DNA from 3 places in the Iodobacter ciconiae genome. Region 2 is predicted to be linked to each of the others. Evidence: predicted binding sites of a transcription regulator. Region 2 holds the regulator's gene; each other region holds the start of a gene.
What was found. Region 2 encodes HrcA, which represses chaperone genes, less so after heat shock. Its sites were predicted from a motif close to ATTAGCACTCGNNNNNNNCGAGTGCTAAT; they were not measured.
Positions count from the first base shown of each region.

Region 1: a site for HrcA is predicted at 6,518-6,546, ahead of rpoH (RNA polymerase sigma factor RpoH). Genes of this name have one in related genera too.
Region 3: a site for HrcA is predicted at 5,944-5,972, ahead of groES (co-chaperone GroES). Genes of this name have one in related genera too.

Region 1 is NZ_CP034433.1:3,427,704-3,435,447, reverse strand. It holds gene EJO50_RS15140 (response regulator transcription factor) at 1-511, shown strand, start outside; gene yaaA (peroxide stress protein YaaA) at 760-1,524, shown strand; gene EJO50_RS15130 (potassium channel family protein) at 1,594-3,321, opposite strand; gene EJO50_RS15125 (DUF6394 family protein) at 3,424-3,807, opposite strand; gene ftsE (cell division ATP-binding protein FtsE) at 4,777-5,430, shown strand; gene ftsX (permease-like cell division protein FtsX) at 5,437-6,339, shown strand; gene rpoH (RNA polymerase sigma factor RpoH) at 6,581-7,432, shown strand; gene msrP (protein-methionine-sulfoxide reductase catalytic subunit MsrP) at 7,523-7,744, opposite strand, start outside.
Region 2 is NZ_CP034433.1:1,981,196-1,988,939, forward strand. It holds gene EJO50_RS08740 (LysR family transcriptional regulator) at 1-642, shown strand, start outside; gene tadA (tRNA adenosine(34) deaminase TadA) at 891-1,370, opposite strand; gene recN (DNA repair protein RecN) at 1,595-3,250, opposite strand; gene EJO50_RS08755 (NAD kinase) at 3,427-4,302, opposite strand; gene hrcA (heat-inducible transcriptional repressor HrcA) at 4,459-5,466, shown strand; gene mltB (lytic murein transglycosylase B) at 5,557-6,603, shown strand; gene EJO50_RS08770 (DUF2339 domain-containing protein) at 6,892-7,744, shown strand, end outside.
Region 3 is NZ_CP034433.1:2,319,166-2,326,909, forward strand. It holds gene prfA (peptide chain release factor 1) at 1-437, opposite strand, end outside; gene hemA (glutamyl-tRNA reductase) at 683-1,930, opposite strand; gene EJO50_RS10095 (cyclic-di-GMP receptor FimW-related protein) at 2,086-3,654, opposite strand; gene EJO50_RS10100 (adenosylmethionine--8-amino-7-oxononanoate transaminase) at 3,638-4,981, opposite strand; gene groES (co-chaperone GroES) at 6,039-6,329, shown strand; gene groL (chaperonin GroEL) at 6,389-7,744, shown strand, end outside.

The DNA of each region.
Region 1 (7,744 bases), 1.4 Mb from region 2:
CAGCGCCGAAGCGCTGCTCGCTGATTACACGCCTGAGCGCTATGGCTGTTTGCTGCTTGATGTACGCATGCCGGGCATGGGTGGCTTAGAGCTATTTGATCGAATCAAAGAGCATCCTTATTGCCCGCCCGTGGTGTTTTTAACCGGCCACGGCGATGTACCAATGGCGGTAGGCGCTTTAAAACAAGGCGCAACCGACTTCGTTGAAAAACCATTTAACGATAACGATATCGTTGATCTGGTTGAGCGCTGCCTGGCCAACGACGCCAGCAAGCGCGGCATCTGGCAAGTTAAGATGCAAATCACCAAGCGCCTTGGCACCCTCACCCCGCGCGAGCGAGAAGTGATGAAGCTGATCCTGACCGGCCGCTTAAATAAACAGATTGCCGATGATTTATCCATCTCGATGAAAACCGTCGAAGTTCACCGCGCACGGATTTTAGAAAAGATGCAGGTTAAAACCGCGATGGAACTAGCCGCGCTGCTGCGCGGATCTGGGGTAGAGTCTTAATTAGCCAGTAAAAAAACCTTAGATCTATAGACTCAGAGAACACAGAGAAAACATAAAGAACGGGTTAACGTTTACACACTCCTCCTCTTGGTTTTCTCTGCGTCGCTTCAAGTTCTCTGTGTTTCAATGGTGTCTGAGGTTTTACTCGGCTTATTCCCCGTGTACTCTGTATTCTCATTGGTCTCTGTGCCCTACAGACTTTTTTACTTTCTGCTTTTTCAACAAACACCCCATTTTCAAAGTCCGTCATGCTTATGCTGCTTTCTCCAGCCAAAACGCTGGATTACACTACGCCTCCTACTACCAGGGATTTCAGTCAGCCTGATTTTCTGGATAATTCTGCCCGGCTGATTGCTTTACTCAGACAACAAACCCCGGCACAAATTGCCAGTCTGATGAAATTATCCGACCCGCTGGCGGTGCTTAATGTGGGCCGCTACCAGGCCTGGCACCCTGACTTTACGCCTGATAATGCCAAGCAAGCCGTGCTGGCCTTTATGGGTGATGTATACGAGGGGCTGAATGCAGGGGAAATGACACCGCAAGAATTGGCCTATATCAGCCAGCATTTGCGCATTTTATCTGGCCTCTACGGCCTGCTGCGCCCGCTGGATCTAATCCAGCCCTATCGCCTGGAAATGGGCACATCCCTACCCAATGCAGCAGGTAATAATCTTTACGCTTTCTGGGGCGAAACCATTACTGCCGCAATTAACGCGATAGAACCCAAAGTGCTCGTCAATCTAGCTTCAGCCGAATACTTCAAAGCAGTCAAACCCAGGCTCTTAAATTGCCCGCTGATTACGCCGGTATTTGAAGACTGGAAAAACGGCAAATACAAAATTATCAGCTTCTACGCCAAACGCGCCCGCGGCCTGATGGTGCGCTGGGCTGCCGAGCACAATATTACTCAGGCCGGCGATTTAAAAGCCTTTAATACGGAAGGCTATACGTTTGATGCCGATGCATCCAATGGCGTGAGCTGGGTATTCAGGCGGCAGCGGGCTGATTAATGAAATGTGATTAAACCCACTCTTGAACCACAAAAGAATACAGGGCTTCACAAGGCAAAAAACTGCGGGTTACAAAGCTCCAGCCTCCTCTTCTTTTTTCCCCTGCTGCCACTGTGCCAGTTTTCGAAACACCCAGCTTTGTGGTTCGGTTTTACCGGTGCGGGCAAAATCCAGCAGATGCGTGGCCTCCTGCATGGCCTGATGAGCACTCTGTGCTTCACGATTACCCGCAAAAAGCAGCTGATCACCAAAGGTTAATGGAGTATCCAGAGAAGGCCATGCCTGCACCTCATCACCATGCACGCGCAGCAACGGCAGGCATTGCAATTTATAGCCATGATCAAAGGGATTATTAATCCAGTGAGCGAGGCGTAGTGGTGGTGAAGGATTAGCCAGAAAAGCATGTACGGCAGCGGTATTTTTGGCGTTCAGGGTAATACTCCAGATTTCCGGCACTTTCTGATCGCACAAATTAGCCAATTGATCAGACAATGCCTTCGCCCAGGCTTCATCTTCTTCTTTAATTAAATCCAGAAATTGCGCCAATAACGGCGTTTCAATCGCACGTAAACATTCATGCGCCACAATTTCACTGCGAATCGATGTGATATCAGGCTTAAAGGCTTCAAACAATAAATGGTTATCACGCAAATTTTGCCTGGCGACTACAAATAGCTTGGAATTAATCGCTCTGGCCGTCGCTAGCGCAGATAAATTATTAATATCATGATCATGACAAACCAGAAGCCCGGAAGCGTGTCCAATACCAGCCGCAATTAAAGAATCCGCATTCACACCCAATGCCTGTACAAATTGCCCTGGTAATAAATCAGGCTGAGGCTCCGGATCAATCACCGTCACACTGGCTCCTTCTTTTAATAATGCAGCGCGCATTGAGGTTCCGAATCGTCCATATCCGACAATAACCCAGTGCCCACAGGGAGGACGCACCAGGCCAGCAATTGGCTGACCGGGAAAATCAGAAAGTAAATTCCATAAACGATAGCTGTGCGGCGCATGCAGCAGCATCTGGAACTGCTGCCCTACGGCATTAAACATATTAATCACTTTATTTGCACCGAACGACTGCATATTATCGGCAACCGCTTTATTTTTACAACGGCAGACTGATACCAGCTTAGGTTGCAAAACAAAAGCTGCCATTGCAATAGCCAGATTAACATTTTCATCACCGGTAATTGCCAGTACCCCCCGGCAGCGCGCATGCGTAATTCCCGCAATTTTTAATAGCTCGGGATTAGAAGCATCCCCCGCATAAAATACCGGATCAGAATGAAAATCGGCCAGAGCCAGATTATTAACCCGATCCTCTCTAAGCTCAATCACCACAAAACGAACATTAATCTGATCAAGTACTTTACAAAGCAAACGCCCCGTTTGCCCGTAACCGCAAATTAAATAAAATGGCTCGCGCAAACGCCTAACTTTATTATTAAAATGCGTATATTGAATCGCTTTTTTTAATGTCTGATCATTAAATAAAGTAAAAATCGCCCCTAAATTATAAGCCCAGCCCGTAACCGACAAATAAATACAACATAAAACCCATAAGCGCTGAGAATAAGAAAATGCATAAGGTGTTTCACCAAAGCCAATCGAAGTAGCCGTATAGCTAATAAAATAAAAGGCATGAAAAAAACCCATTTGATAAGGCCGGCCCTGATCATCCACACCGGGAATCATCACCAGACCTAATACGGCAATCGCATAAATAAGAATCAGCGTAATAATCGGCGCACGCATGCGCCGCATCACCATAAAAAATATATTCGTCATGATATTAGATAATCCTACTAGAGAGGATTAGGGTAAAGCACACTGAAAACATTCGCTGCCTGATCATTTGAAAATTAAGCACTACACATTACCCGGCTCACTCTAGCGGCGATGCTGTAAAGTTTCGCCAATCAGCAAAACCACTGAAACCACATTAGCAGCAAGTGCACCGGCTGAAAAAGACACAATCATTGAAGTCACACCGGGAGTCATTCCCACCTGGCTAACATACATTGCATTCCCCCATATCAAAGCAGCTGCAATTAATTGCAAATCTGCCACTAGGCTTGTGGCTAAATGCAGCGCGCCTACCTGAGTGCGATCACCAAACTTAATTACAGTAGCAATAAAGCTAACCACCATCGCAGAAAACAGCTCGAATACATCATGCTGATGCGGTACATCAATTTGCCCCATAACAAAGCCGAAATTAAGCGTAAATGCCAATAAAATAAAAAAACCAAACACAACTTTTTCGATATTCATACGGCAGACTGCCTGTGGTAATTAATGAAAACATGATAAATCATATAAGATATATGACAATGTATATGTTTACTTTTTAATACATTCTGACTCTTATGATAAACAACCAAGCATTTTATTGAGATAAAATCCTCTCTAAATTAATAGGTTATGTTTAGTAATTAACTGCTGCATTTTATGCGAAACGACTAAATTAATATTTACATCTGCACCACAAACCACCAGACCGTTAATCATGCCCAAGCCGCCCCCAGATAAATAACAGAGCGGGCCTGACAAGATCCAGCGCAAAGCAAGCTGCCAGGCTGAAACGAGAATCAGCCTAAAATAAGGCCCGCTTTTCTAAAAAAGTCCTGCGTACTTTACTTCGCTTTGCATGCAAACCAAGGCTACCTGCCCGCGTAATGATCCAGAGCAAGCTCTGTTACCAGACTTGCACAGCTCACATGCAAGGACAATTGTTATGACAATACGCCAATAACAAGCTTTGGGGGCTTGCTCAAGAACAAGCATAGCCATTATCACAACCATAAGACGTTTGCCAAGGTGCAAAACACATAGCGAAACACAGAAAAAACGATTGAGTACATTAAAATATTTCATACATAGATGCACCAATACTGATGACAAACAAACACCCACCGTGCCTACAAAATTCAAGCTGGCAACCCATAATTAAACCCAAGGTGCAGCTCCCCTGATCAGCCCCTGGCAGCAGCAATCACGGTGTAATTGCATTTTATTGCCCGCCAAGGTTTTTTCCGCATGGTGTAACATACTTCAAATTTAGCGATAATCCGTATCCGATATCTGCCAAGGTTTGATTCGTAGCGATACCAAGCCGAAAAACCACAGCCAGCACTGCCGGGAACCAAGCACCAACAGAGCAGATTTGTTTTTTCCCTCAATTTTTACAGATTCAAAACCTATTAGTTCGGCGTATTCGTGGAAAACAATGACAGGGCCCCTATGATCCAGTTTCAGCAAGTCAGTAAGCGCTATCCTGGCGGCTTTGATGCCGTTAAAAATTTAAGCTTTGAGATTCCAAGTGGCGAGCTGGTTTTTCTGGCAGGCCATTCTGGTGCCGGTAAATCGACACTGCTTAAGTTAATTGCAGGCATAGAAAAGCCCAGTGGCGGGGCAGTGATCGTCAATGGGCAGAATATGGCGAAAATGAATCGCAGCTCGCTACCCTATATCCGCCGCCATCTGGGGCTGATTTTTCAGGATCACAAAATCCTGTTTGATCGCAGCGTTTTAGATAATGTCAGCCTGCCGCTGGATATTGTTGGCTTTGACCATAAAGAAAGCCACCGCCGTGTCCTGGCCGCACTGGACAAAGTGGGTTTGGCAGGTAAGGAAAAGCTCAACCCGATCTCTCTATCGGGAGGCGAGCAACAAAGGCTGTGCATCGCCCGTGCCGTGGTGCATCGGCCTGCTATTTTGCTGGCAGATGAGCCAACAGCCAATCTGGACCGCGATTACGCTCACGATATTCTGGAACTGTTTAAATCTTTTCATCAGGTTGGCGTTACCATCGTGATTTCTGCTCATGATGAAACCCTGATGGCAGATTACGGCCGCCGTATTCTGCGCCTGAAAAATGGTCAATTTACTGCTTGAGGCGCTATGAAACACTGGTTAAGACTCCATATCCAATCTTTAGCACGTACCCTGGGTGCCTTGGTTCGCCATCCTTTCTCCAGCGCACTTAATCTCTTGGTGATTGGTATTACCGCCGCGCTACCTTTAGTACTGTGGCTAATGATTAATAGCCTGAGCAGTGTGGCCAGCCAGATCCATGTAGAGCCGCAAATTTCTATCTTTATGCGCGATACGGCCACGGCAGAAGACATTGCCATGCTTAAGTCTCAATTAAAACAGGACCCGCGTATTGCCAGCAGCCGCTTTATCAGTAAAGACGACGCACTCAAAGAAATGCAGATCTCCTCTGGTGCAGCCAATCTTTTAGCGGGACTAAGTGAAAACCCTCTACCTGATGCCTTTGTATTAAGCAGTAAAGACGGCCAGGCCAGTGTTTTAGAAGCTTTGCAAAAAGACCTGGTCAGCCGCCCTGGTATAGAAGAAGTCCAGCTTGATTCAGCCTGGGCACATCGCCTGGAAAGATTGCTCGCCTTAGGCCAAACCTTATTTGAAGTGATTACCATTTTGCTCGCCACTGCCCTGGCACTCATCACAGGCAATGCGATTCGCATGCAAATTTTAACCCGTAAAGAAGAAATCGAAGTAGCAAGGCTGATTGGTGCAACCGATGCCTTTATCCGCCGCCCTTTTGTCTACTTTGCCATGGTACAGGGCCTGCTTGGCGGGCTTGTTGCCTGCGGTATCGTAGGTAGCATGCTATCGCACCTTAATCCTGCGGTAAGCGAGCTGGCAACAGCCTATGGTCAAAAGTTTAGTCTGCTATCGCCTGACCTCATTACCATTGCTGTCGTTTGTGGGCTATGTATTCTGCTGACCTTCATCGGCGCATGGCTGGCCGTCTGGCGACATTTACGCCAGTTTACTTAGTTATCCAGCAGCCGGGCAGGCCCAATACCCCTCTGCCCAGGCTGAAAGCCTGATCTGCACGCTATTTTAATCATCCTCTTTCTCATAATTAATTTGTTCTATCAAGAGAATAGGGAAAATTGCCGTGCCTCATCACTCCATAGTGTGATTGAATCAATGATCTGAATATTTGCTTTTTTTTAGCACTCCTTCAAGTCAAGTGCTAGAATTGGCAATAGTTTTTGCAAGGAGAGATTTAAACATGGCGTCTGCAGTTACACTTCCCGTACTGTCCGGTGGAGACAGCATCGAGAGCTATATCCAGCGTGTAAATACCGTTCCCATGCTCTCGCAGGAAGAAGAAACCAGCCTTGCCCAGCGCTACCACCAGGACAATGACTTGGAGGCAGCCAAGCAACTGGTGATGTCCCATCTGCGAGTAGTGGTGTCGATCGCACGTGGCTATTCCGGCTACGGCCTGCCTCAGGCAGACTTAATCCAGGAAGGTAATATCGGCCTGATGAAGGCGGTAAAGCGCTTCGAACCCGGCCGTGGCGTACGCTTGTTTTCCTTTGCGGTGCACTGGATTAAAGCCGAAATCCATGAATACGTGTTGCGCAACTGGCGTCTGGTGCGTGTGGCGACGACCAAAGCCCAGCGTAAATTATTCTTTAATCTGCGTTCCATGAAGCCCGGCTTTGCCGCACTCACCACTACGGAAGCACAAAAAATCGCGGATGATCTGGGAGTAAAACGCGAAGAAGTACTGGAAATGGAAACACGGATGAGCGGCCAGGATATATCGCTGGTTGCCGATGACAATGATGACGAGGGCTATGCCCCGATTGACTGGCTGGCTGATCACGACAGCGCACCGGACGCCACCCTGGCCCGCCGCGCCACAGACAAGCTGCATACCGAAGGCCTGCAAATGGCACTCGCCAGCCTAGATGAGCGCAGCCGCCGGATTGTAGAAACACGCTGGCTGGCCGACGAAGGCTCATCCTTAACACTGCATGATCTGGCTGCAGAGTTTGACGTCTCTGCCGAGCGTATCCGCCAGATCGAGGCCAAAGCCCTCAGCAAAATGAAGCAGACTTTACTGCCAGCGTAAAAAAACGGAGCCAGCGGCTCCGTTTTTTTGTATTTAACCATCTTGTTCTCAGCGCTCTCCCTGCCTACAGACCTTTTTGACCTTTAGCCATCAAAACAGCTTTTTCAAATCCATTCCCTTATACATTCCCGCCACCTGATCGCCATAGCCATTAAACATCAGCGTTTTGCGTTTAAAAACCTCACCAATGCGCCGCTCGGTAGCCTGGCTCCAGCGGGGATGGTCTACAGTCGGGTTTACATTAGAATAAAAACCATATTCACTTGGCCCGGCTTTATTCCAGGAAGTTTGTGGCTGTTTTTCGGTAAGGCG
Region 2 (7,744 bases):
AACAATCTAAGCAATCACAACCCTTATTGTGGCGAGATCTCGATCGCAACGCCCGGCAGTGTGGGCCTGGCGCTGTATCCGCAGCTTCTGACACTACAGCAGCAACACCTGCAACTCACCGTAACGCACCGCATCGCGCCAACTGATGACATCATTGCTGCGGTATTAACCAGGCGATGCGAGCTGGGCATTGTAGCCCGCAGCGTCAGCGATGAACGCCTTTGCAGCAGTAAGCTGACACAGGAAGCACTTTGCCTTGTTTTGCCCATGAGCTGGGCAGGGGAAAAATGGGAAGAGTTATGCGAATTGGGATTAATCAATCACCCCGACGGAATGGATATGGCCTCACGCCTCTTTGCCCGTACCCACCCCGGGCAGCGGGTGAGCCAGCTACCAGTTCGTGGTTTCTCCAATCAGATCAGCCTGATTTTAGAGCCAGTGGCGCGCGGGCTGGGCTTTACCGTTTTGCCCCGATTTGCAGTCAATGCATTTAACAAACCAGAGCAAATCCGTATTGCCAATAACGAAATTCAGGTCAATGATACTTTATGGTTGATTCACCGGGCTGAGTGGCCGGTTTCTGCAGCAGGATTGTATGTTCTGGAAGAAATAAGCGCATATCTAAAATCAAACAACAATTAAAAGCGCTCTACCTCGCCATATAACTTTACCGCCCCGAACCAAATATAGAAAATAGCCCGGGCAATCTCAGAATATTTTATTAATTAATAAATCTTTAAAATTACTAATTAATTTCAAACCAATAAAAACCTGTATTTTACAAAGCATTAAAATACACAATATCTAATAATATATTTTTTTATAAAACCAGATCACATCAAAGATTAATTACCGTCGGCAGCTGTAACTATGTAACATTAAAGTGAAATTTATACGGCAGTTTTCTTGCGCTCTTTTTCAGCTTGGCGCCGCTCACGGAAAAACACCTTAAGCAAAGCCGAAGATTCATCTGCCATCACCCCATCCACCAGCTGCGTTTGATGATTTAAACGGCAATCTGCAAAAGGGTTGATCACACTGCCTGCTGCACCGGTTTTAGGATCTTTTGCCGCATAAACAACCCGGCTAATACGGGAGTGCAAAATGGCCCCGGCGCACATAATACAAGGCTCAAGCGTGACATACAGCTCGCACTCGGGCAGGCGATAGTTACCCAAATGGCGCGCCGCCTGCCGGATCGCCATCATCTCTGCATGGGCACTGGGATCGTGACGCAAAATGGGCTGATTGCAACCGCGGCCAATAATCTCCCCGCGATAAGTGACAATTGCCCCTACCGGCACTTCACCCAGCTCTTTCGCCCGCTCAGCCCCCAGCAAGGCTTGCTGCATAAAATCTAAATCATTCATCAACATACTACTTAATCAAAAAAATTCTGTAGACACAGAAAAAACCATGAGAAATCACACTGCCAGCATCCCTGGTCATACTCTTTGCTCAATTTTTCCACCAGCATAATGGTCTTCGCGTGCGACCTGCTGTAATAAACGTACTAGTTAATCATCATAGTTAGGTAGGTGTTTTTTCTCTCTGTTCTCCCTGCGCTCTGTGTTTACAGATTTTTTGCAATTTTTTAAGCCACGCCCAGCATTTCTGCCGCGTGCTGGCGGGTAGTACTGGTAATTTCCACGCCACCCAGCATGCGGGCAATTTCTTCGATGCGCTCTTCCACGCTCAGCATATGAATGGTGCTTAATACGCCGGATTTCGATTGTGTTTTGCTCACCTGCAGCTGCTGGAACCCACAGGCGGCAACCTGCGGCAGGTGGGTAATACACAGCACTTGCCGCGCCGCGCCCAGATCCGCCAGCATGCGGCCAACAATTTCGGCCACCCGGCCGCCAATACCCACATCCACCTCGTCAAAAATCAGTGTAGGCACATTCGCCACCTGGCTGGTAATCACTTGCAGAGCCAGGCTGATACGGGATAGCTCGCCACCCGATGCCACCTTGGCCATTGCTCTTGCCGGGGTCGTCGGATGATTGGCCACCATAAACTCCACCGTTTCCAAACCAAAACTCGCAGGAGCCTCATGGGCATGCAGTACAATTTCAAATCGGCTGCCCACCAGCGCCAGCAGTTGCAATTCTTTAGTCACCATTTTCGAGAGCTTATCGGCAGCGACCTTACGGCTAACCGATAATTGTCTGGCTGCTTTACGATAATCAGCTTCTAATTTCTGAACACGGCGGCGCACCGCATCCAGGCCCGCACTACCGCCTAACTCGGCAAGGCGCTGCTGCCAGGCGGCCAGTTTTTCCGGCAGCTCGGCAGGCTCTACCCGATATTTACGTGCCATGCGAAAGATCGCATCCAGGCGACTTTCCACATCGGCAAGGCGGGCCGGATCTAGCTCTAAGTGATCGGCATAGCGGCGCAATGCATACACGGATTCAGTCAGCTGCGCTTCAGCACTGGCCAAAAGCTCCAGTGTTTCGGAGATACCCGCATCAAAATCAGCCAAAGCAGATAAACGCCCCGCTACCGATCCCAGCCAGGACTGGCAGTTTTCATCGCCATCAGCGAGCATCAATAAACCACTTTGCACGCCTTCAATCAGGCTGGCAGCATGATGCAAGCGCTTATGCTCGGCTTGCAGCTCCGGCCATTCTGCAGCGGTAAATTGCAGGGCGGCCACTTCATCCACCTGCCATTGCAGGCGTTCACGTTCCGCATCAAAGGCTTCGGCGTTATTCTCGGCAACCGCCAGCTCATCAACAACGTTTTTCCAATCTTTAAATAAACCCGCCACGTCTTTTGCAAGGCCTGTGCATTCTGCATAGCCGTCAACCAATTCGCGCTGCACCTCGGAGCGCAGCAAGGATTGTGGCGCATGCTGACCGTGGATATCTACCAGCTGCTCGCCCAGCGATTTAAGCTGTGTCAGCGTTGCAGCAATGCCATTAATCCAGGCGCGGGATTTGCCACTGCTGTCAATGCTGCGGCGAATCAACAACTCTTCTGGCTCGTCCCCCAGCAAAGCTTCTTCTTCCAGCCAGGCCTGTACGTTTTTAGGCGGAGCAAACCGTGCCTGCAAGTCAGCTTTTTCGGCACCATGACGCACCACTGTACTTTCTGCCCGCCCCCCCAGGAGCAAACCCAGTGCGTCGATCACAATCGATTTACCCGCCCCCGTTTCACCGGTCAAGGTCGTTAAGCCTGAGCGAAAGTCAAGCGACAGCTCTTGCACGATGACAAAGGATTTAAGCGAAATAGAAAGCAGCATGGCGTGTTTTTACACCTTGGTTACGGTTGCCACGAAACAAACCCAAATCTTAAAACATAGAGTAAAGGAGAACACGGAGTAAAACTTAATTTCAATAGTTTTACTCCGTGTAGCTCTGCGTCCTCCGTGCTCTCTGTGGTTCAAGATTTGGGTTTTGAATTAAATTGAGTGATCACTTACAAACGCTCGCCCCAGCGTAGTTTTTCGCGCAGGGTGTCGTAATAATGATAACTGTTTGGGTGCAACACCCTGAGGGTATTGCGGTAGCGGCTAATCAGTACGCGATCTTTTTCTTGTAAATCACAGTGCGACTGATTGTCAAAATAAACACGGGCATCCTGGGCACGGGTCAGTAAAAACTCAACCGCGCAGGTATCATTCACCACAATCGGGCGATTCGATAATGATTGCGGGCAAATGGGCACCAGTGCAATTGCCGGTAAGCTGGGATGTAAAATCGGACCGCCGGACGCCAGCGCATAGGCTGTGGAGCCGGTTGGTGTTGAAATAATCAGGCCATCTGAGCGCTGGCTATAAACAAAACGGCCATCAATAAAAATTTCAAACTCGATCATGGCCCCCGTGCTGCCACGGCTAAAAACCACGTCATTAAACGCTAAGGCGTTGTCAATTTCATGACCATCACGCACCACCGTGGTTTCAAGCAAGATGCGCTCTTCGGGAATAAACTCCCCGTACAGCATGTCCATCACCAGCTCATCCATCTCATCAACCGATATATCGGTCATAAAACCCAGGCGGCCTTGGTTGATTCCCACAAGTGGAATGCGATAAGGTGCCAGCAGACGCGCCACTCCGAGCATAGTGCCATCACCGCCGAGCACGATAACCAGATCAGCCACTTTGCCGATATTATCGCGGCTGACATCCTGATGTTCGCTTATGCCATGCTCTGCGGCGCTCGCCTGATCGAGCAGGACTTTTACCCCCGCCCCTGCAAGCAGAGCAGCAAGACGGCGGATAGGCTCTCCCAAAGTAGGGGTGCCCGTGCGCCCCACTACGGCGATGGTTTTGAACAATAAACTACGCATAAGCTCATTAGACCCGATTTTTAAAAAAATAACAGCAGCAGTCAGTTAATTTAAAGTACTTTGCCCGTGTTTTCTCCAGGCGGGTGCTTGCCCCAAAGTAAAACTCCTTGTAAAACGAAGTAAAATTTGCAACATAGCCCACCGTCGCCGCCCAATATGCTGAACGATCGTTCTCAAATTCTACTTAAAACCCTCGTCGAGCGCTACATTGCTGAAGGCCAGCCTGTTGGCTCCAAAGCCCTGCAGCATTTTTCAGGGCTGGATATCAGCTCTGCAACAATCCGAAATACCATGGTTGATCTGGAAGCACTAGGCTTTGTCGCAAGCCCGCATACCTCAGCCGGCCGCATTCCTACCGTGCTGGGCTACCGGCTTTTTGTAGACTCCTTACTCACAGTGCAAACTTTAGATTCGCCCACCTTAAGCGAATTACAGCTCCCTGTTGACAGCCCGCAGCGCAGTGTCACCGCAGCCTCACAGATTTTATCGCAGCTCACCCAGTTTGCCGGCCTTGTGCAAAGCCCTAAGCGCCACGATCTTTTGCTTAAGCAAATCGAATTTATGCAGCTGTCTGAGCGCCGTGTTTTGCTGATTCTAGTCACCAGTGATGGTGATGTGCAAAACCGTATTTTACAGACCGAGCGTATTTATAGTGCCAGCGAGCTCACAGAAGCCGCTCATTTCCTAAATGAATACTGCTCTGGCAAAACACTGGCGGCCCTGAGCCATATTGTGCAAAAAGAATTAGTCAGCTTAAAAAGTGATATTGTCAGCCTGATGAATGCTGCCGTTGCTGTAGGTGCAGAATTAAGTAACCGCAGTGATTCTGTAGTAATTGCAGGTGAACACCAGTTGCTGGGTGTGGGGGATTTATCCTCCAATGTAGCCAGAATGCGCCAGCTATTTGCTCTCTTCGAGCAAAAAACGGCCCTGCTGCAACTGCTGGATTTAGGCAACCACGCCGATGGTATAAAAATTTATATCGGGGGTGAATCAGGCTTGGCTCCACTGGATGAATGCTCTGTAATCACAGCGCCCTATCGCGTTAATGGTGAAATTGTTGGCACACTAGGCGTGATTGGCCCCACCCGGATGGATTATGAAAGAGTAATTCCTATTGTCGACATCACCGCCCAGCTTTTGTCCACAGCGCTCTCTTTGTGACTTTTCAACCCTTGCTTGCTGCCAATATTCCCATATCATTGCACCGCCTTTCATTGACAATGCAAACCACTTTATAGAAAAGCGAAAACTATGCGTAAACTTATCCCCCTATTACTGGTTAGCCTGCTGGGCATGGCACATGCCGATGAAGCTTTGGTTGCCCGTGAAGATGTGCAGGCTTATATCAAGGCAACGGCAGAAAAGCACCAGTTTACTGAAGAAGAACTGACGCAAACACTTAGCCGGGCCACGCTTAAAAGTAATGTTCTGGATATTCTGGACCGGCCTTCTACCGCCCGCCCCTGGTATACCTTTCGCGTTAACTTTGTAAATCCCGCCCGCAGCCTGGCAGGCGCCAAATTCTGGCGCGAGCACGCGATTGCCATCAAAGAAATTAGCGAGCGCTACGGGGTAGAGCCAGAAATCATTGTGGCTATCCTGGGAGCCGAGACCAATTACGGTAAAAATACCGGAAGCTTTCATATTCTTGACGTACTGAGCACCATTGCCTTTGATTACCCGCGCCGTGCTGAATTCTTTCAAAAAGAACTCACCGAATTTCTACTGCTTGCCCGTGAAGAAAATGAAGACCCGATGGACTTTACCGGCTCCTACGCGGGTGCCATGGGCTGGCCACAATTTATGCCTTCATCATTTCGCCAGTATGCCGTTGATTACGATCAGAACGGCCATCGCGACATCTGGAATCACCCCGATGACGCGATTGCCAGTGTGGCAAATTACTTAAAAGCGCATGGCTGGGAAAAAGGCCAGCAGGCCTATACCGCAGTCAATATCAATACGGATATGAGCGATGTATTTGCTGATAAATTTAATTTGCACTACACCGTGTCCGAACTGATGCAAAAAGGCGTAGTGCCAATGAGTGAGCTCGATGTCCAGCAAAAAGCGGTCCTGTTTTCACTGGAAACCGAGCCGGGCTTTACCAGCCACTATCTGGGCTTTAATAATTTTTATGTCATTACCCGCTACAACAAAAGCACGCTTTATGCGACAGCGGTATTACAGCTTTCTGAAAGCATTTTAAAAAGTTATCGGGAAGGTGATGATTTAAAACCGGCCAGAACCCCTGCAAAACCCGCAAAAACGGTTAAAAAACAGGGGGGATGGCGGTAAGATTTACGACAGCTATAGCTATATAGCTATAGCTTGTGAAGCAGGTAAAAGACGCAATGCAGCACACAAGCGTCTTTTACTCCTTCCCCACACAAACCCCAATGGTGCGCTTGCCTATGCAGTATTTGGTTTTACGCACCTGCTTAAAGCACCAACAGAATCCGGGCACACTGTTTAGTATTAATTTGCAGCTATGCTCAAAATCTTACTATGAGAGTTAGTCACCCCAAAAATAGCTTTCCCTGGTACTGAAACAGCACGCTAAACAAGCCCAACTCCGAGGACAATATGAAAGTAAGCATCATTATCCTGATTGCAATGATTTGGGGTGGGCTGCAATTTGGCACTGACGGCGCTTTAGGTGCCGGGCTGCTGGCTTTTATTGGCTACATTTTCTTGAGCAAAAAAAAATATTCTCCTGAAGAGGACTCTGAATCCCCGCCTCATGGCGCTCATTCATCTGCCCCCTCTTCCACCGGCCATACACCGAACCGGCACGCTCACCTCAGCCTTGAGCAAAGAGTTTTGCAGCTTGAGCAATCACTGGCGGCCTTGCAAGACGAAATCCAGCAACTTAAAACACAAGACAGCAACAGCAGCCCGATCAATCCGGTTTTTAACGCTACTGGCATCACACCTGTCTCTGCGGCACACCCGATAGAAAACAGCGACTGGGCGGCTGCAGCAATCAGCCAGACAACAACCTATCAAACCAAAATCGCACCTGAGATCAGCATTGAATCTGCTGAGACAGAAGTAAACAATTTATCCGCAATCACGCCTTCTGACTCCAGCGCGATTGATATGACGGCAGCCACATCCTCAACCGGGCCCTCTGCTGTTGACAGCACTATTGGTATCGCGGCAACAAGCACACCCGGGCATCCCGCCATACCAGCGCGCCCTGTGCCCCCAATTCCCATTTCGCCAGCCCAGCCAGACTGGCTGAGCGAGCAATTTGCCAAGGCTTTTAAAGTGGGCAAAGACTGGCTATTGGGCGGTAATACCGTGGTGCGGGTCGGAATACTGATTCTCTTTTTTGGCGTAGCGTTTTTACTGAAATTTGCGGCCGACAACAGCATGCTGCCGGTGGAGTTGCGCTTCGCAGGCACCGCCATCGGCGCAATTGTGCTGCTGGTGA
Region 3 (7,744 bases), 340 kb from region 2:
ACCTGCCAGCGATTACGCTCGGCAAAGCGGCTGTACATGCGGAATAAATCACCGGCAAACAAGGCCGCTTCGTCACCACCGGTACCGGCGCGGATTTCTAAAAATATATTGCGCTCGTCGTTAGGATCTTTTGGCAGCAGCGCTTTTTGCAGCTCGATTTCCAAGGCTTCGATACGTACTTTGCCTTCTTTGATTTCTTCTTCGGCCATATCCTTCATATCAGGATCGCTGAGCATTTCAGTAGCGTCCGTCATATCGGCTTCAATCTGGGTAAAACGATGATAAAGAGCCACCACAGGTTCTAATTCGGCACGCTCTTTGGTGAGCTTGCGATAGCTAGTCATATCACGAGTCGCCTCTTCGGTAGCCAGTAAGGCATCGACTTCTTCAAGACGATCAGCAAGTTGCGCCAATTTGGCAGCAATAGAAGGTTTCATTTCAGTTCCAGAGTGTATGTATTTGGCCTGCGAGATTATTCAGAGTGCTAAACCTTAAACCACAGAGTGAAACGAGGACACAGAGTTCCACAGAGAAAACCATCAAATTATTGCTTTTCTCTGTGAAGCTCTGTGCTCTCTGTGTGCTCTGTGGTTCGAGATTTTGCTTCCTCAGTTTTAAGCTGAAGCATCTTAATAATCAGGTTGTTTTAATAATTAATATCTAGGACTAGCTAGCAGCGCAGCTACTCGTGCAGGCGGTAGAGACGGCGCACGGTGGCGAGGGTGTTTTCCTGCTCTTCCGGCAAGACATTATTTAAGGCAGCGAGTGGGGCGTGCATAAATTTATTGGCCATTTGGCGTGAGAATTCTGCCAGCACGGCTTCAGCGTTTTCGCCTGCGGCCAGTTTCTTTTGCGCTTTTTCCAGCTCATGCCGGGCGATACGGTCGGCATAATCTTTTAACTCTCTGATGGTCGGCACCAGCGCACGGCTGGATACCCAGCGATGAAAATCATCCACGCGTGTAGCGATAATCACTTCGGCCGATTCAACTTCACCCGCCCGGGATTCCTGCCCCTGACGCACCACTTCGGCCAAGTCATCCAAGGTGTAAAGGTAGACATCAGATAAATCGCCCACCTCGCCTTCGATATCACGCGGCACGGCTAAATCCACCATAAACATCGGTCGGTGCTTACGTTCTTTCAGCGCCCGCTCAACCATACCCTTGCCCACGATGGGCAGCGGCGCTGCAGTTGATGTAACCACGATGTCAAATTCAGCAAGGCGGGATGGCAAATCAGATAATAAAATCGCTTCGCCGCCAAATTTTTTGGCCAGCATTTCGCCGCGTTCTATGGTGCGATTGGCCACGGTAATTTGCTTGGGGCCACGGGCGTGAAAGTGCGTGGCGCAGAGCTCGATCATTTCTCCTGCGCCAATAAAAAGCACCTTACAGGATGCCACTGAGGGGAATAATCGCTCAGCCAGGCGTACCGATGCGGCAGCCATGGATACGGATGCGGCCCCAATCCGTGTTTGGGTTCTGACTTCTTTAGCCACCGAAAAAGCACGCTGAAACACACCATTGAGCAGCACGCCCATCGTGCCTGCATCCCTGGCAAAACGCTCGGCGTCTTTGAGCTGACCTAAAATCTGTGTTTCGCCCAGCACCATGGAGTCCAGGCCACTGGCAACCCTGAATGCGTGGCTGGCGGCATCGCCACCATTGAGCAAATACAGATGCGGCTCGATATCTTCTACGCGATGCCCACGCGTGCTTGCCAGCCAGGCCAGAACCTGTTGCGGTTCTCTGGCATTACAGTAAAGCTCGGTGCGATTACAGGTCGAAACAATCGCCGCTTCCGACACACCATGCTCAGCACTTAACATGGCTAAAGCGGTAGGCACTTCTGCCGGAGTAAACGCGAGCCTCTCCCTGACTGCAACGGGGGCAGTGTGGTAATTAACGCCAAGGACAAGCAGATTCATAGGGATTCATCGAAGGCAGGCGGAAGAAAACTGCCCATTTTACCCTGAAACGGTAAGCAGCTCACAGAGATCTCGCTAATACCACTTGGAATAGAAGTTTAGTGAAAGGGTTTGGGTACAAAATTCATCAAAACAGCAGCCCCCGTGGCCACGTATTACAAAGGTATTTCCTCTGTTTTTTGGTACTCGAATAAGTCATAACCCATTTGTTGTTCGACTAATTTTCCGACCCGAATCATCACCTCACCATTGGCAGTAAGCAAAGATAATTCACGCAAGCTGATATAAGTGCCCTTAGGCGCCGCCAGCATGGGGGCTTGTTTAAGCGCAGGAATTTCAGGCATTAATAATGCAGGCTGATACTGCTCGCCTTTGTGGCCGATCGTGGGACGAAACATCACGGCAGAAGCCCTGACAGTGATAATTTGCAAGCCAATTTCCAGGCACTGCTTATCCATTTGTTGCAGCCAGCGCACAGACGCCACCATCCAGTGCTTGTGGCCCTGAGCGCGCAGGGCAACAATTTCACCGGCCCTTACCCGCTCAGCCGGCATATTTTCAGAAACCAGAGCGTAGCCGCCCGGGCTTTCATTAATCACTTTCCAATGCGTGATTGGTAAAGTGTCATGAAGTTCTTCAACCGCTTCAATAGCGTCTTCAAATATATTTTCCGGCTCTAATAAGCCATGGCCATCATTCACACAAAGCACTGCAGCCCTTAGACCCAGGCACAGATCAACGGGTGTATGTGAAGCAATTCTCTGGAAAGTGCGCTTTGTAGCAATCGTCCACTGCCGCGATACACGGCGCAAGATTTCGATCCACATCAGCACTTTGCCGCGGTCCTGAGCCAAAGGGGCCTTCGCTTCCAAAACGGCTAAGGATTTATGCAAATGCCGAACCAGCTCTGATGTGTCAAGCAACACGCCGCCACCTAAATACCCATCCAAAGAGCGGGATCCAAGATACTGAGGAGGCTTATCTTCATCCAGACTCACCAAAAAGAAGCCTGCCGCATTGCCAAGCTGAGAAATGGGCTGAAAATGCGCATAACCAGCATAGTTTTCAACGATTTCAAATACTTTATCCAGCTCAGCCCCGGCAAAGCGCTGCGGCTCAGCCAGCGCCAGCAGCAAAATATACTTATAGGTACGGGCAACCCCGGGTGAGTGTTCTGCGGAAGTCTGATCAATTAAATGGGCCTCAATCGCATACCTGAATAATTGATGGGCCTCCAGCCAGATGCCTTCCGGCACTGCCGAATAAACACGGCAACTCAACTGAAACAGGCTATAAAACTGCGACATTATTTTTTGAATTAATGCCGGAACAACCTTGTTGTTTCCAAATGAAAGCCGCTTATCCAAACGATCTGTCAGAGCAATCTTGTAACCATCGGCCAGCTCCAGACAAAACCGTCTGGCCAGAAGAGCTGCGGCCTGTGCCTGCTCTTTTAGGGGCAAGCCCGGCACGCGATAAAGCACAGCCAGCTCAATTGCCAGCGATTCCTGAATTACAGCATATTCATCAAGTAATTTAATTCGATCATCTGCATTAATTTTCACACGGTTACATGCAGCCAGTGCATCGCATAACTGCCGCCCGGCCAACAGAGGATTAGCCACAGGCAAGGCAATCAGCCATTCTCTTAGACGCTTTGGGTTAGTTTCAACGCTCGCAACAAGATTCGGCTCGAAAGGCGGTAATTTAAGCGACAACGGCATCAACAAACTCCGATATAACATTTTCTACTGCATCCAAAGCTGCCAGTGTTCCTGACAATAAGTGTCTGACTTCTGCATCAGTCAGGCAATAAGGCGGCATAAAGTAAACGGTATTGCCGATCGGCCTAAGCAAGAGTTCCTGTTCCAGAGCTGCGATAAAAAAACGCTGTGCAAAGCCAGGGGCCACCCCCACCACATCAAAAGCCCAGATCATCCCGGTACGCCGATAATTTCTAACTTTAGGATGTAAAGCCAGCGTAGCAAACACCATATCCCAGCGTAACGCTTTTTCAGCGTTTTTTGCGATTACATCATCATTTTCAAAAATATCCAGAACAGCCAAAGCGGCTGCGCAAGCCAATGGATTACCGGTATAAGAATGCGAGTGTAAAAATGCCCTGCTAATATCATCATGATAAAAAGCGGCATAAATTTCATCACGGCTCAGCACCACGGCCAAAGGCAAAAAGCCGCCGGTAATTCCCTTGGAAAGACATAAAAAATCTGGTTTTATATTTGCCTGCTCATAAGCAAACATAGACCCTGTACGCCCAAAACCCACGGCAATTTCGTCACAAACCAAATGAATCTGATAGCGATCACATAAGAGCCGCGCTTTTTGCAGATAGCTCAGATCATACATAGCCATTCCTGCTGCGCCTTGCACCAAAGGCTCAAGAATCAGCGCAGCAATATCCTGGTGATGCTTCTCCAGCGTAGCGACCAAAGCATCAATTGCCCGCTCAGCTACATCTGACGCCGTTTCTGCTGCCAACGCTTGACGTGTATCAGGATTCATTACACAGAAATTATCTCTGACCAAAGGGGCGTAGGCATCACGAAAAACAGGCACATCAGTTACCGACAAAGCACCCGCCGTTTCTCCGTGATAACTGTTTTCTAGATAGATGAAGCGATTTTTTTGCGCTTGCCCCTGATTACGCCAGTAATGCACCGACATTTTTAGTGCAACTTCTATCGCAGATGCGCCATCCGAGCCATAAAAAGCATGGCCCAAGCCGCTTAGCTTTGCCAAACGCTCGGATAACTCCACCACAGGCTGATGGGTAAAACCCGCCAGCATCACATGCTCCAGAGTATCCATTTGCAGGCTAATCGCAGCCTTAATTCTAGGCTCTCCATGGCCAAATAAATTAACCCACCAGCTGGAAACCGCATCCAGGTAACGTTTTCCATCCGCTTCATATAGCCATGTGCCTTGCGCGCGAGCAATCGGGATCAAGGGAAAGCTTTCATGCCGCTTCATTTGCGTACAGGGATGCCACACTGCCGCCAGGCTTCGTGCCAGTAAATTAATGTTTTTCATATCAAAATATAAAGCTTCAAATAAGCTCTAGCAAAATCCACTTTAAAACTCATGAGGGATATCCGCAGGAAAGGCAAACGGTTAGGGCTCTGCTGACGTTTGATTCACAATTGCACAGGCCGGAAAAATAACCAAGCACAAAGCCTAAATTGAGCATGATCGCTAAGGCGCATCATAAGAGTGGCCAGCGTAACCATAAATCAAATCTCTACAAACACTAGCCCAGCCCAATCAAATTAATGCTTTTGTTTTAAAATAATTTGAAAATACTAAATAACCAACCAAGTAGCACCCTAGCCGCACGCTACTCCAGGTAAGACTGGTAAAAAAAATAACGAAGAATATTAGTCGCCAATCTTACACAATTCCAAGAAACAGCATCAAAAAACCTTACCTTAAAACTTAATTTTACAATCCCCAAAAAGCCGGAAAGCCGCAACAATAAGCCACCTGGATAACAACAAAGCTCGCCTTTACGCGAAAGTAACTCAACATCGCATCACTAAAAAACCCCCATATCATCATTAAGTAGTAATAAATACCACGCTGGCTAAAACCATAGCTGCACAGATCATCCAAAGATTTGATGTGAATCAAACGTCAACAGGCCTGCCGGATCAAAATGCCATAGCAGAAACACTTCTAAGCTAACACTAGCGGATGAATTATCCATATCGAGCACCGCAAACATGCCGGTTTAAGCCGAACAAATTAAGACTGAATAAAAAACCACCTGTATAGCGGTATTTCCCGGGCAATATGTTTATTATGGCCACATAAGCAGCTTTCTACCCTCGAAAGCCAAGCCCCAACAGAGCAGCCTATCTATATTAACGATGCCTGGAACAAGCCCGCCTCAGTCGTTCAATACAAGAGACTAAACCGCCAATATCCATCCTATTTTTCCTGCAAAAAAATTTCCCGTTTCCCCCTCTTGAAAAAAACCTGCCTCGCCCATACCATTTAGCACTCGTTAGCAGTGAGTGCTAACAACGATCGAACAGGCCGTCTGGCCAAGTATTTGAATGCCACTTTTTTTATCTGGAGAGTGAAAACCATGAAAATTCGTCCTTTGCATGACCGTGTAGTAATCAAACGCGTTGAAGCTGAAGAAAAAACTGCATCTGGCATCGTGTTGCCAGGTAACGCTGCTGAAAAGCCGGATATGGGCGAAGTGGTTGCCGTCGGTAACGGTAAGATTTTAGAAAATGGTTCTGTACGCCCAATGGCTGTTAAAGCAGGCGACAAGGTGATCTTTGGTAAGTACAGCGGCCAAACCGTAAAAGTAGATGGCGACGAACTGCTTGTAATGCGTGAAGAAGACATCATGGGCGTGATCGAAGGCTAAGCCTGATCCGTCAACGCCGGGCCCCCGGTACGATTTCAAACTATTTCGGAGTACACAACATGGCAGCAAAAGAAGTTAAATTTGGTGATTCCGCCCGCGCCCGTATGGTAGCTGGCGTCAATGTTCTGGCTGATGCAGTAAAAGTAACTCTGGGCCCTAAGGGCCGTAACGTAGTACTGGAACGCAGCTACGGCGCGCCTACCATCACCAAAGACGGTGTATCGGTAGCCAAAGAAATCGAGCTGAAAGATAAGTTCGAAAACATGGGCGCGCAGATGGTAAAAGAAGTTGCATCCAAGACTTCTGATATCGCCGGTGACGGTACAACAACGGCCACCGTGCTGGCTCAGGCCATCGTGCAAGAAGGCATGAAATACGTTGCTGCCGGCATGAACCCGATGGATCTGAAGCGCGGTATCGACAAGGCAGTCATTGCCCTGGTCGGCGAGCTGAAGAACATTGCCAAGCCTTGCTCCACCACTAAAGAAATCGCTCAGGTTGGCTCTATCTCTGCCAACAGCGATGAAGTCATTGGCGAAAAAATCGCTGCTGCGATGGAAAAAGTAGGCAAAGAAGGTGTGATTACCGTTGAAGACGGTAGCGGCCTGGAAGATGAGCTGGATGTAGTTGAAGGTATGCAGTTTGACCGCGGCTACCTCTCTCCTTACTTTATCAACAACCCGGAAAAGCAAATCGCCCTGCTGGACAATCCGTTTGTACTGCTTTTCGACAAGAAAATCAGCAACATCCGTGATCTCTTGCCAGTACTGGAGCAAGTAGCAAAAGCGGGCCGTCCGCTGTTGATTATTGCTGAAGATGTAGATGGCGAAGCGCTGGCTACCCTGGTTGTAAACAACATCCGCGGCATTCTGAAAACAGTTTCGGTTAAAGCGCCTGGCTTTGGCGATCGCCGTAAAGCCATGCTGGAAGATATCGCCACCCTGACTGGCGCAACCGTAATTGCTGAAGAAGTAGGCCTAACCTTAGAAAAAGCCACACTGGCTGAACTGGGCTCTGCCAAGCGTATCGAAGTATCCAAAGAAAACACCATCATCATCGATGGCGCGGGTAATGAAGAATCTATCAAAACACGCGTTGGCCTGATCCGTAAGCAAATCGAAGACGCAACCAGCGATTACGATCGTGAAAAACTGCAAGAACGCGTAGCCAAACTGGCTGGCGGCGTTGCAGTGATCAAAGTTGGTGCTGCCACCGAAGTTGAAATGAAAGAAAAGAAAGCCCGTGTTGAAGACGCACTGCACGCAACCCGCGCAGCTGTGGAAGAAGGCATTGTGGCTGGTGGTGGTGTAGCTCTGCTGCGCGCACGCTCTGCCATTATCGACCTGAAAGGCTCAAATGTTGATCAGGATGCGGGTATCAAGATCGTACTGAAAGCCATCGAAGCGCCACTGCGT